Regions from separate parts of the Paenibacillus sp. FSL W8-0439 genome, predicted to be linked through region 3. Evidence: a T-box and tRNA genes for the amino acid it is inferred to sense, from the RefSeq annotation. Region 3 holds a T-box; the other regions hold tRNA genes.

Evidence for each region. The T-box of region 3 lies ahead of tyrS (tyrosine--tRNA ligase). A T-box ahead of a tRNA ligase gene usually reads a tRNA of that ligase, here a tRNA-Tyr.
Region 1: it encodes a tRNA-Tyr, which carries the amino acid that the T-box ahead of tyrS (tyrosine--tRNA ligase) is inferred to sense. The anticodon was not compared.
Region 2: it encodes a tRNA-Tyr, which carries the amino acid that the T-box ahead of tyrS (tyrosine--tRNA ligase) is inferred to sense. The anticodon was not compared.
Region 4: it encodes a tRNA-Tyr, which carries the amino acid that the T-box ahead of tyrS (tyrosine--tRNA ligase) is inferred to sense. The anticodon was not compared.

What each region holds. Positions count from the first base shown of each region.
Region 1 is NZ_JBBPAK010000001.1:518,877-521,044, forward strand. Features, by position in the region: rRNA gene rrf (5S ribosomal RNA) at 98-214, shown strand; tRNA gene MKX36_RS02255 (tRNA-Ala) at 295-370, shown strand; tRNA gene MKX36_RS02260 (tRNA-Asn) at 375-450, shown strand; tRNA gene MKX36_RS02265 (tRNA-Ser) at 454-545, shown strand; tRNA gene MKX36_RS02270 (tRNA-Glu) at 565-636, shown strand; tRNA gene MKX36_RS02275 (tRNA-Val) at 646-721, shown strand; tRNA gene MKX36_RS02280 (tRNA-Met) at 751-824, shown strand; tRNA gene MKX36_RS02285 (tRNA-Asp) at 850-926, shown strand; tRNA gene MKX36_RS02290 (tRNA-Thr) at 940-1,015, shown strand; tRNA gene MKX36_RS02295 (tRNA-Tyr) at 1,020-1,105, shown strand; tRNA gene MKX36_RS02300 (tRNA-Gln) at 1,208-1,282, shown strand; tRNA gene MKX36_RS02305 (tRNA-Lys) at 1,287-1,362, shown strand; tRNA gene MKX36_RS02310 (tRNA-Leu) at 1,375-1,455, shown strand; tRNA gene MKX36_RS02315 (tRNA-Gly) at 1,467-1,541, shown strand; tRNA gene MKX36_RS02320 (tRNA-Arg) at 1,547-1,623, shown strand; tRNA gene MKX36_RS02325 (tRNA-Leu) at 1,636-1,715, shown strand; tRNA gene MKX36_RS02330 (tRNA-Pro) at 1,723-1,799, shown strand; tRNA gene MKX36_RS02335 (tRNA-Gly) at 1,808-1,878, shown strand.
Region 2 is NZ_JBBPAK010000001.1:411,130-413,297, reverse strand. Features, by position in the region: gene MKX36_RS01830 (PAS domain-containing sensor histidine kinase) at 1-286, shown strand, start outside; tRNA gene MKX36_RS01825 (tRNA-Gly) at 492-562, opposite strand; tRNA gene MKX36_RS01820 (tRNA-Pro) at 572-645, opposite strand; tRNA gene MKX36_RS01815 (tRNA-Arg) at 668-744, opposite strand; tRNA gene MKX36_RS01810 (tRNA-Cys) at 771-841, opposite strand; tRNA gene MKX36_RS01805 (tRNA-Gly) at 852-926, opposite strand; tRNA gene MKX36_RS01800 (tRNA-Leu) at 933-1,020, opposite strand; tRNA gene MKX36_RS01795 (tRNA-Lys) at 1,036-1,111, opposite strand; tRNA gene MKX36_RS01790 (tRNA-Gln) at 1,116-1,190, opposite strand; tRNA gene MKX36_RS01785 (tRNA-His) at 1,209-1,281, opposite strand; tRNA gene MKX36_RS01780 (tRNA-Tyr) at 1,301-1,386, opposite strand; tRNA gene MKX36_RS01775 (tRNA-Thr) at 1,391-1,466, opposite strand; tRNA gene MKX36_RS01770 (tRNA-Phe) at 1,492-1,564, opposite strand; tRNA gene MKX36_RS01765 (tRNA-Asp) at 1,616-1,692, opposite strand; tRNA gene MKX36_RS01760 (tRNA-Met) at 1,718-1,791, opposite strand; tRNA gene MKX36_RS01755 (tRNA-Val) at 1,821-1,896, opposite strand; tRNA gene MKX36_RS01750 (tRNA-Glu) at 1,904-1,975, opposite strand; tRNA gene MKX36_RS01745 (tRNA-Ser) at 2,007-2,098, opposite strand; tRNA gene MKX36_RS01740 (tRNA-Met) at 2,102-2,168, opposite strand, start outside.
Region 3 is NZ_JBBPAK010000001.1:3,599,466-3,601,633, forward strand. Features, by position in the region: gene tyrS (tyrosine--tRNA ligase) at 1-1,062, opposite strand, end outside; T-box leader at 1,128-1,394, opposite strand; gene MKX36_RS15545 (transglycosylase domain-containing protein) at 1,530-2,168, shown strand, end outside.
Region 4 is NZ_JBBPAK010000001.1:4,755,739-4,757,906, forward strand. Features, by position in the region: gene MKX36_RS20535 (hypothetical protein) at 257-382, shown strand; tRNA gene MKX36_RS20540 (tRNA-Leu) at 427-505, opposite strand; tRNA gene MKX36_RS20545 (tRNA-Cys) at 517-591, opposite strand; tRNA gene MKX36_RS20550 (tRNA-Gly) at 604-675, opposite strand; tRNA gene MKX36_RS20555 (tRNA-Gln) at 682-756, opposite strand; tRNA gene MKX36_RS20560 (tRNA-His) at 766-838, opposite strand; tRNA gene MKX36_RS20565 (tRNA-Trp) at 857-930, opposite strand; tRNA gene MKX36_RS20570 (tRNA-Tyr) at 938-1,023, opposite strand; tRNA gene MKX36_RS20575 (tRNA-Thr) at 1,028-1,103, opposite strand; tRNA gene MKX36_RS20580 (tRNA-Phe) at 1,126-1,198, opposite strand; tRNA gene MKX36_RS20585 (tRNA-Asp) at 1,236-1,312, opposite strand; tRNA gene MKX36_RS20590 (tRNA-Met) at 1,328-1,404, opposite strand; tRNA gene MKX36_RS20595 (tRNA-Val) at 1,431-1,506, opposite strand; tRNA gene MKX36_RS20600 (tRNA-Glu) at 1,577-1,648, opposite strand; tRNA gene MKX36_RS20605 (tRNA-Ser) at 1,666-1,757, opposite strand; tRNA gene MKX36_RS20610 (tRNA-Asn) at 1,761-1,836, opposite strand; rRNA gene MKX36_RS20615 (23S ribosomal RNA) at 1,902-2,168, opposite strand, start outside.

The DNA of each region.
Region 1 (2,168 bases), 3.1 Mb from region 3:
TGCATCGTATAAGTTCGAGTAGCTTATATGAGGCAAGCGAACACACAGCATTTGGCGATGCTGATTCCTGAAAAAGAATTTGCGAGGCAAATTCATGTTTGGTGGCGATAGCGGAGGGGTTCCACACGTACCCATCCCGAACACGACCGTTAAGCCCTCCAGCGCCGATGGTACTTGGACCGCAGGGTCCTGGGAGAGTAGGACGCCGCCAAGCATAAGCCCCTTCTCTGGGGATTTTTTTTCGCCTGTAAGACTGACCTCTATATAGTCAGAATTAAGTGTTATGTCTAAGATGGGGCTATAGCTCAGCTGGGAGAGCGCCTGCCTTGCACGCAGGAGGTCAGGGGTTCGATCCCCCTTGGCTCCACCAATATTCCCTGATAGCTCAGTTGGTAGAGCACTCGACTGTTAATCGAGTTGTCACAGGTTCGAGTCCTGTTCGGGGAGCCATATGGAGAGGTGTCCGAGTTGGCCGAAGGAGCACGATTGGAAATCGTGTAGGCGCCAAAAGCGTCTCGAGGGTTCGAATCCCTCTCTCTCCGCCAGCTCTTATAATAGATATGTGGCCCGTTGGTCAAGGGGTTAAGACACCTCCCTTTCACGGAGGTAACAGGGGTTCGAATCCCCTACGGGTCATAGTAGTATGGAGGCTTAGCTCAGCTGGGAGAGCATCTGCCTTACAAGCAGAGGGTCGGGGGTTCGATCCCCTCAGCCTCCACCATTAATAGTATTAAGAAATACCTTTGATGTCGCGGGGTGGAGCAGTTCGGTAGCTCGTCGGGCTCATAACCCGAAGGTCGTAGGTTCAAATCCTGCCCCCGCAATTAATTTCCTGTTGGAAATGCCTCTGGAACTGTGGTGTAGAGGCCTAACATGCCTGCCTGTCACGCAGGAGATCGCGGGTTCGAATCCCGTCAGTTCCGCCATTTAATTTAATATGCCGGTGTAGCTCAACTGGTAGAGCAACTGACTTGTAATCAGTAGGTTGGGGGTTCAAGTCCTCTCGCCGGCACCATTTTGGAGGATTAGCGAAGTGGCCAAACGCATCAGACTGTAAATCTGCTCCCTTACGGGTTCGGTGGTTCGAATCCATCATCCTCCACCAGTTTTATTGCCATGGTGGTCGTGACGAATGGATTAACGTACTGAATTGTGGCTATGGCATTTGTGGGTGCAAGTCCCATCAATCGCCCTGTTGAATACATAATGGGGATTAGCCAAGCGGTAAGGCAACGGACTTTGACTCCGTCATGCATAGGTTCAAATCCTATATCCCCAGCCATTAAGAGCCATTAGCTCAGTTGGTAGAGCACCTGACTTTTAATCAGGGTGTCGAAGGTTCGAGTCCTTCATGGCTCACCATTATTATTGTATGCGCGTGTGGCGGAATTGGCAGACGCACTAGACTTAGGATCTAGCGTCTTTGACGTGGGGGTTCAAGTCCCTCCACGCGCATACCTGTTTTTGCGGACGTGGCTCAGCGGTAGAGCATCGCCTTGCCAAGGCGAGGGTCGCGGGTTCGATTCCCGTCGTCCGCTCCATATTTGCGCCCTTAGCTCAGCTGGATAGAGCGTTTGACTACGAATCAAAAGGCCGGGAGTTCGAATCTCTCAGGGCGCGCCATTAATTTCATAAGCCGGTGTGGCGGAATTGGCAGACGCGCGCGACTCAAAATCGTGAGGGAAACCGTGGAGGTTCGAGTCCTCTCACCGGCATCTATTTCGGGATGTAGCTCAGCTTGGTAGAGCACCTGGTTTGGGACCAGGGGGTCGCATGTTCAAATCGTGTCATCCCGACCACTTTTTTTGCGGGTGTAGTTCAATGGTAGAACTCCAGCCTTCCAAGCTGGTAGCGTGGGTTCGATTCCCATCACCCGCTTTATATAGATGAAAGAAGAGATGGCATAAGCCATCTCTTCTTTTTGTATTTATTAAGCTATCGTTTCCCGTTAGATTACGACCGCTTATAATAGCTCTTCTTATTAATCCAGTTAATGCACGAGGTGGACCTTGGTTAATATTTATTTTTTGCTCTAAAAGGTTTGTAGAAGGCACGAATGTCCTGAGCTAAAAGCTCAGGCTCTTCCATGGCAGTAAAATGCCCTCCGCGAGCGATTGAAGTCCAGCGAGTTACATTTAGGTTGCGCACGCCCATTCTTTAGGCGTTAA
Region 2 (2,168 bases), 3.2 Mb from region 3:
CCTTGATATCCGAAAAGAAATAGCAATCTATAGAATTGTACAGGAAGCACTGACGAATGTGGCTAAATACGCAGATGTAGCAGAAGCATACGTTGATGTAGAGGATCAAGACGAAATAATAAAAGTAACTATTCGGGATGAGGGTATGGGCTTCTGTGGAGAATCCAAAGGAGAGGGAGTTGGATTGTTCAGCATGGAAGAACGAGCTAGAGGAGTAGGCGGCTTCTTGAGCATGACCTCTGCTCCAAATCAGGGAACCTCCATACAGCTGACCATACCAGTGTAAAACCTGTGTACTAGATCAGTTATCGGTGTATACTCACTGCAGGAGCAGAAGGAATACACCGATAGCAAGGATTATCGATAGTCAACACTTTTATAGAATCTATGGAAGATAAACATACAAAAAAAGAGAGAGCTCTGTCCCCAGACAGGCTCTCTTTATTTATAAGGTGTCACCACTGAGGCAACAAGAATCCGCTATAGCAAAAAGCGGGTGATGGGAATCGAACCCACGCTACCAGCTTGGAAGGCTGGAGTTCTACCATTGAACTACACCCGCAAATCAGTATCGGGATGACACGATTTGAACATGCGACCCCCTGGTCCCAAACCAGGTGCTCTACCAAGCTGAGCTACATCCCGACATTATACATTTTTTAATAAATGGCGCGCCCTGAGAGATTCGAACTCCCGGCCTTTTGATTCGTAGTCAAACGCTCTATCCAGCTGAGCTAAGGGCGCATATTTAGTTCCATAATGAGCAGTCAAGGCGCCACCCAGATTTGAACTGGGGATGAAGCTTTTGCAGAGCTTTGCCTTACCACTTGGCTATGGCGCCGTATGGATAATGGAGCGGACGACGGGAATCGAACCCGCGACCCTCGCCTTGGCAAGGCGATGCTCTACCGCTGAGCCACGTCCGCAAAATATGGTGCGGTCGAGAGGACTCGAACCTCCACGGGGGGTTAGCCCACACGGACCTGAACCGTGCGCGTCTGCCAATTCCGCCACGACCGCAAAATAACTTATAAATGGTGAGCCATGAAGGACTCGAACCTTCGACACCCTGATTAAAAGTCAGGTGCTCTACCAACTGAGCTAATGGCTCTTAATGGCTGGGGATATAGGATTTGAACCTATGCATGACGGAGTCAAAGTCCGTTGCCTTACCGCTTGGCTAATCCCCATTAAATTAAGAATCAAAGGGCGGCCGATGGGGCTTGAACCCACGAATGCCGGAGTCACAGTCCGGTGCGTTAACCACTTCGCCACGACCGCCATATGATTATAAAAAGACTGGTGGAGGATGATGGATTCGAACCACCGAACCCGTAAGGGAGCAGATTTACAGTCTGATGCGTTTGGCCACTTCGCTAATCCTCCAAAATGGTGCCGGCGAGAGGACTTGAACCCCCAACCTACTGATTACAAGTCAGTTGCTCTACCAATTGAGCTACACCGGCAAATTGCCAATTCCCACTTGAAAGGTGGCTCGGGACGGAATCGAACCGCCGACACGAGGATTTTCAGTCCTCTGCTCTACCGACTGAGCTACCGAGCCATGTTTTATTTTACAATTATATCATATAGTTTACACTATATGTAGTTAAAATGGCGGAACTGACGGGATTCGAACCCGCGATCTCCTGCGTGACAGGCAGGCATGTTAGGCCTCTACACCACAGTTCCAGAGGCATTTCCAATAGGAAATTAATTGCGGGGGCAGGATTTGAACCTACGACCTTCGGGTTATGAGCCCGACGAGCTACCGAACTGCTCCACCCCGCGACATCAAAGGTATTTCTTAATACTATTAATGGTGGAGGCTGAGGGGATCGAACCCCCGACCCTCTGCTTGTAAGGCAGATGCTCTCCCAGCTGAGCTAAGCCTCCATAATTATGACCCGTAGGGGATTCGAACCCCTGTTACCTCCGTGAAAGGGAGGTGTCTTAACCCCTTGACCAACGGGCCTTGCAAAATGAATTCTGATTTAATAATTTTGTGGCGGAGAGAGAGGGATTCGAACCCTCGCACCACTTACGCAGTCTAACCCCTTAGCAGAGGGTCCCCTTATAGCCACTTGGGTATCTCTCCGAGTAGCGGCAGAGGGGATCGAACCCCCGACCTCACGGGTATGAACCGTACGCTCTAGCCAGCTGAGCTA
Region 3 (2,168 bases):
GCCACCTTCTTCTAACTGATCTGCTGTTAAGGTGAATTCTTCAATGTCATCAGGAAGCGCGCGTTGTTGGAATACAGTCACAAAATGCTGCTTGGCCGCTTCTGCCGCCTCTTCACCGTGGTACATGCGCACTAATGTTCCGGCCAGTTTCATTTTGGCATCACGTGGATGCACCGAACCCTCCTTAACGCCTTTCGCCAGCTCTGCCAGCTCCTCATTGGTAATATCCGTTGCAAGCTCAAAATATTTCAGCATCAACTCATCAGGAACGGACATCGATTTACCATAAATTTCATTTGGCTCCTCATCCACACCAATGTAGTTACCCAAACTTTTACTCATCTTTTGAACGCCATCAAGCCCCTCAAGCAGTGGCAATGTAATGGTTGCCTGCGGTTCTACTCCGTATTCCTTTTGCAGGGTTCTGCCCATCAGCAGATTAAACTTTTGATCTGTTCCTCCCAATTCTATATCGCTTTGGAGAGCCACAGAGTCCATGCCCTGCATCAGCGGATAAAAGAACTCATGGATGCTAATCGGCAAGCCGTTTTGGTACCTTTTTGTAAAATCATCCCGCTCCAACATACGGGCAACCGTTACTTTGGCAGACAGAGTTACCACATCTGCAAAAGACATCGGTCCTAACCATTCGGAATTGTAGTATACCTTTGTCTTTTCAGGATCGAGAATCTTAAAAATTTGTTCCTTGTATGTTTGTGCATTACGCTGTACATCTTCCTCAGTCAGTTGCTTGCGGGTCTCCGATTTACCTGTCGGATCACCAATTCTGCCTGTAAAATCTCCGATAATCAGTTGCACTTGATGCCCTAATTCCTGGAACTGGCGCAGTTTGTGCATAACAACCGTATGTCCGATATGAATATCGGGTGCAGACGGATCTAGACCCAGCTTAATTTTAAGTGGCTCGCCGCTAACAACCGATTTAATAACCTTACGCTTCAGCTCATCCTCAGGTACAATTTCCGCTACTCCACGACGGATCACTTCTAGTTGTCGTTCTACCTCTGCCTGTTGCTCAGGCTTCAATTCTTCCCACTTCATCCTGAATCCCTCCTATTTTCCATCCAATAATTACCATTTAAACAAACCAAAAAGCCCCTTTCATCCCAAGGGACGAGAAGGAGCTACTCGCGTTACCACCCTAATTAAAGAAACGTATGCAAAAAACCAACGTTTCTTTCACTTCATTCCTATAACGAGTTTACACCCGGTACCGGATTACTATGGAGAGCTTCGCAAACCTGCAAAAGCTTCCATTCATCCAGACAGCTCCAGACGGTAATTCAAAGGAGGGACGCTACCGATTCACACCACCCATCGGCTCTCTGCACAACGTGATTCCGCCTTCTACTGAAGTCTTTCTCCGCTTTTCACGATATTTACTTTGACCTATTTATAACACACTGTTTTTATGTAGTCAACGACACCAAAAGACAGGCTTTTTAGCATATGGGTTCATTTTGTAATTTTATGCTATAATAATGGCTGTTATAAAGGAGGAAGACTTAATGGTTGAAGAAAAAAACAATGTATCAGAGCCTAAGCCTTCCCGCTTACGGAGAACCATGCGAAGGCTCGGCCGTGTCATAAAGTGGGTCGTCATCATCGGTTTTATGGGGGCACTATTCGCAGGGGGAACCGCCGCTGGCTATGTTGCTTCTATTGTAAAAAACGAGCCCGTGCGTTCCAGATCTACGATTCTACAGGAAGTGGATAAGAATGCAATTACAGGCTTCGCTTATTTCAATGATGGCTCTCCCATTGGGCAGCTTCGGACCGAGGAAGATCGAAGACCTGTTACGTTTAAGGAGATTCCTCAGCTCGTCATTGACGCAGTTATTGCCATTGAAGATAATCATTTTTACGAGCATAAAGGTGTCGATTTGTCGGGAACGCTGCGTGCTGTGAAGCAAAAGGCACTACATGAATCCGTACAAACTGGAGGGAGTACGCTTACCCAGCAGCTTGCACGTCGTGTCTTTTTAAATCTTGATCGTACGGATGACCGCAAGGTCAAAGAAATTTTGCTATCTCTGCGCCTTGAGCGCTTCCTGAGCAAGCAACAAATAATTACAGCCTATCTCAATAAGGTACCTTTCGGTAACGGATCAAGCGGTTACAACGTCTTTGGTATTAAAGCAGCAGCC
Region 4 (2,168 bases), 1.2 Mb from region 3:
CTGCAAGAGTAAAAGCGACTACTCCATCCGGTAATAGCTAAAGGCTGTTAGCGGACTTTTTGCTTCAATGGCAAGAGATGATGAAAAGGACCCAACAAGAATAAAGTCAGTCGCCATATACTGCCATTGGTGAGACACGTTCTATGAGCTTCTGATTCGTATGAAGGAATAACAGGAATCCTATCGCTTATCTTCTGACAATTCTTATTGTCTTGAATACCTGGAGTATATTTATGTAGATGTATTAGGAGTAAGCATGAAAGAAGTTCAGGAATGGTTCCGCAGCGATTATGCAACAACGGCAAATATTTATTCGCATTTGGAATACAACTCAAAGGTGTCTTCAGCTCAAGCAATGAGTGGGGTACTAAAGCTCAAATAAAAAAAGTTCATTAGAGAATGTCTCTAATGAACTTTTTTAGTTAATACCGGCGAGAGGACTCGAACCTCCACGGTTTCCCACTCGATTTTGAGTCGAGCGCGTCTGCCATTCCGCCACGCCGGCATATTTAATTATGGAGGCGCCACCCAGATTTGAACTGGGGAATAAAGCTTTTGCAGAGCTTTGCCTTACCACTTGGCTATGGCGCCAGAATATAACTAAGCGGACGACGGGAATCGAACCCGCGACCCTCGCCTTGGCAAGGCGATGCTCTACCGCTGAGCCACGTCCGCATAAGATGGCTGGGGATATAGGATTTGAACCTATGCATGACGGAGTCAAAGTCCGTTGCCTTACCGCTTGGCTAATCCCCAATAAGAAAGGGCGGCCGATGGGGCTTGAACCCACGAATGCCGGAGTCACAGTCCGGTGCGTTAACCACTTCGCCACGACCGCCACAGGAAAAGAAGTAATTGGCAGGGGCAGCAGGAATTGAACCCACACCAACGGTTTTGGAGACCGTTGTTCTACCTTTAAACTATGCCCCTATAAAACTGGTGGAGGATGATGGATTCGAACCACCGAACCCGTAAGGGAGCAGATTTACAGTCTGATGCGTTTGGCCACTTCGCTAATCCTCCAAAATGGTGCCGGCGAGAGGACTTGAACCCCCAACCTACTGATTACAAGTCAGTTGCTCTACCAATTGAGCTACACCGGCACAAAAACTATTCAATTAAAAGTGGCTCGGGACGGAATCGAACCGCCGACACGAGGATTTTCAGTCCTCTGCTCTACCGACTGAGCTACCGAGCCTCACAATAAGACTCTTTACCAAGCAATGTATTACTAATGGCGGAACTGACGGGATTCGAACCCGCGATCTCCTGCGTGACAGGCAGGCATGTTAGGCCTCTACACCACAGTTCCATAATAGATTTAAATTGGTTGCGGGGGCAGGATTTGAACCTGCGACCTTCGGGTTATGAGCCCGACGAGCTACCGAACTGCTCCACCCCGCGACAGTAATAAGTATTTACTTTTTAAATGGTGGAGGCTGAGGGGATCGAACCCCCGACCCTCTGCTTGTAAGGCAGATGCTCTCCCAGCTGAGCTAAGCCTCCTCAACGGAACACTTCTCATATTATACCACAACAAACTTTTTATTGCAACTTTTTGTGATTATTTTTTTTATGACCCGTAGGGGATTCGAACCCCTGTTACCTCCGTGAAAGGGAGGTGTCTTAACCCCTTGACCAACGGGCCATACTATAAAATAATTCTGGCGGAGAGAGAGGGATTCGAACCCTCGAGACGCTTTTGGCGCCTACACGATTTCCAATCGTGCTCCTTCGGCCAACTCGGACACCTCTCCATATGGCTCCCCGAACAGGACTCGAACCTGTGACAACTCGATTAACAGTCGAGTGCTCTACCAACTGAGCTATCAGGGAATATTAATATTTGTTTCAAGGTTACACCCTGAAAACTGGATCCGAAACTTCATTGCGTCTTATCTTAGGATAAGCCCTCGACCGATTAGTATTGGTCAGCTCCATGCATTACTGCACTTCCACCCCCAACCTATCTACCTCGTCGTCTTCAAGGGGTCTTACTAATTGGGAAATCTCATCTTGAGGGGGGCTTCACGCTTAGATGCTTTCAGCGCTTATCCCTTCCGTACATAGCTACCCAGCGGTGCTCCTGGCGGAACAACTGGTACACCAGCGGTACGTCCATCCCGGTCCTCTCGTACTAAGGACAGCTCCTCTCAAATTTCCTACGC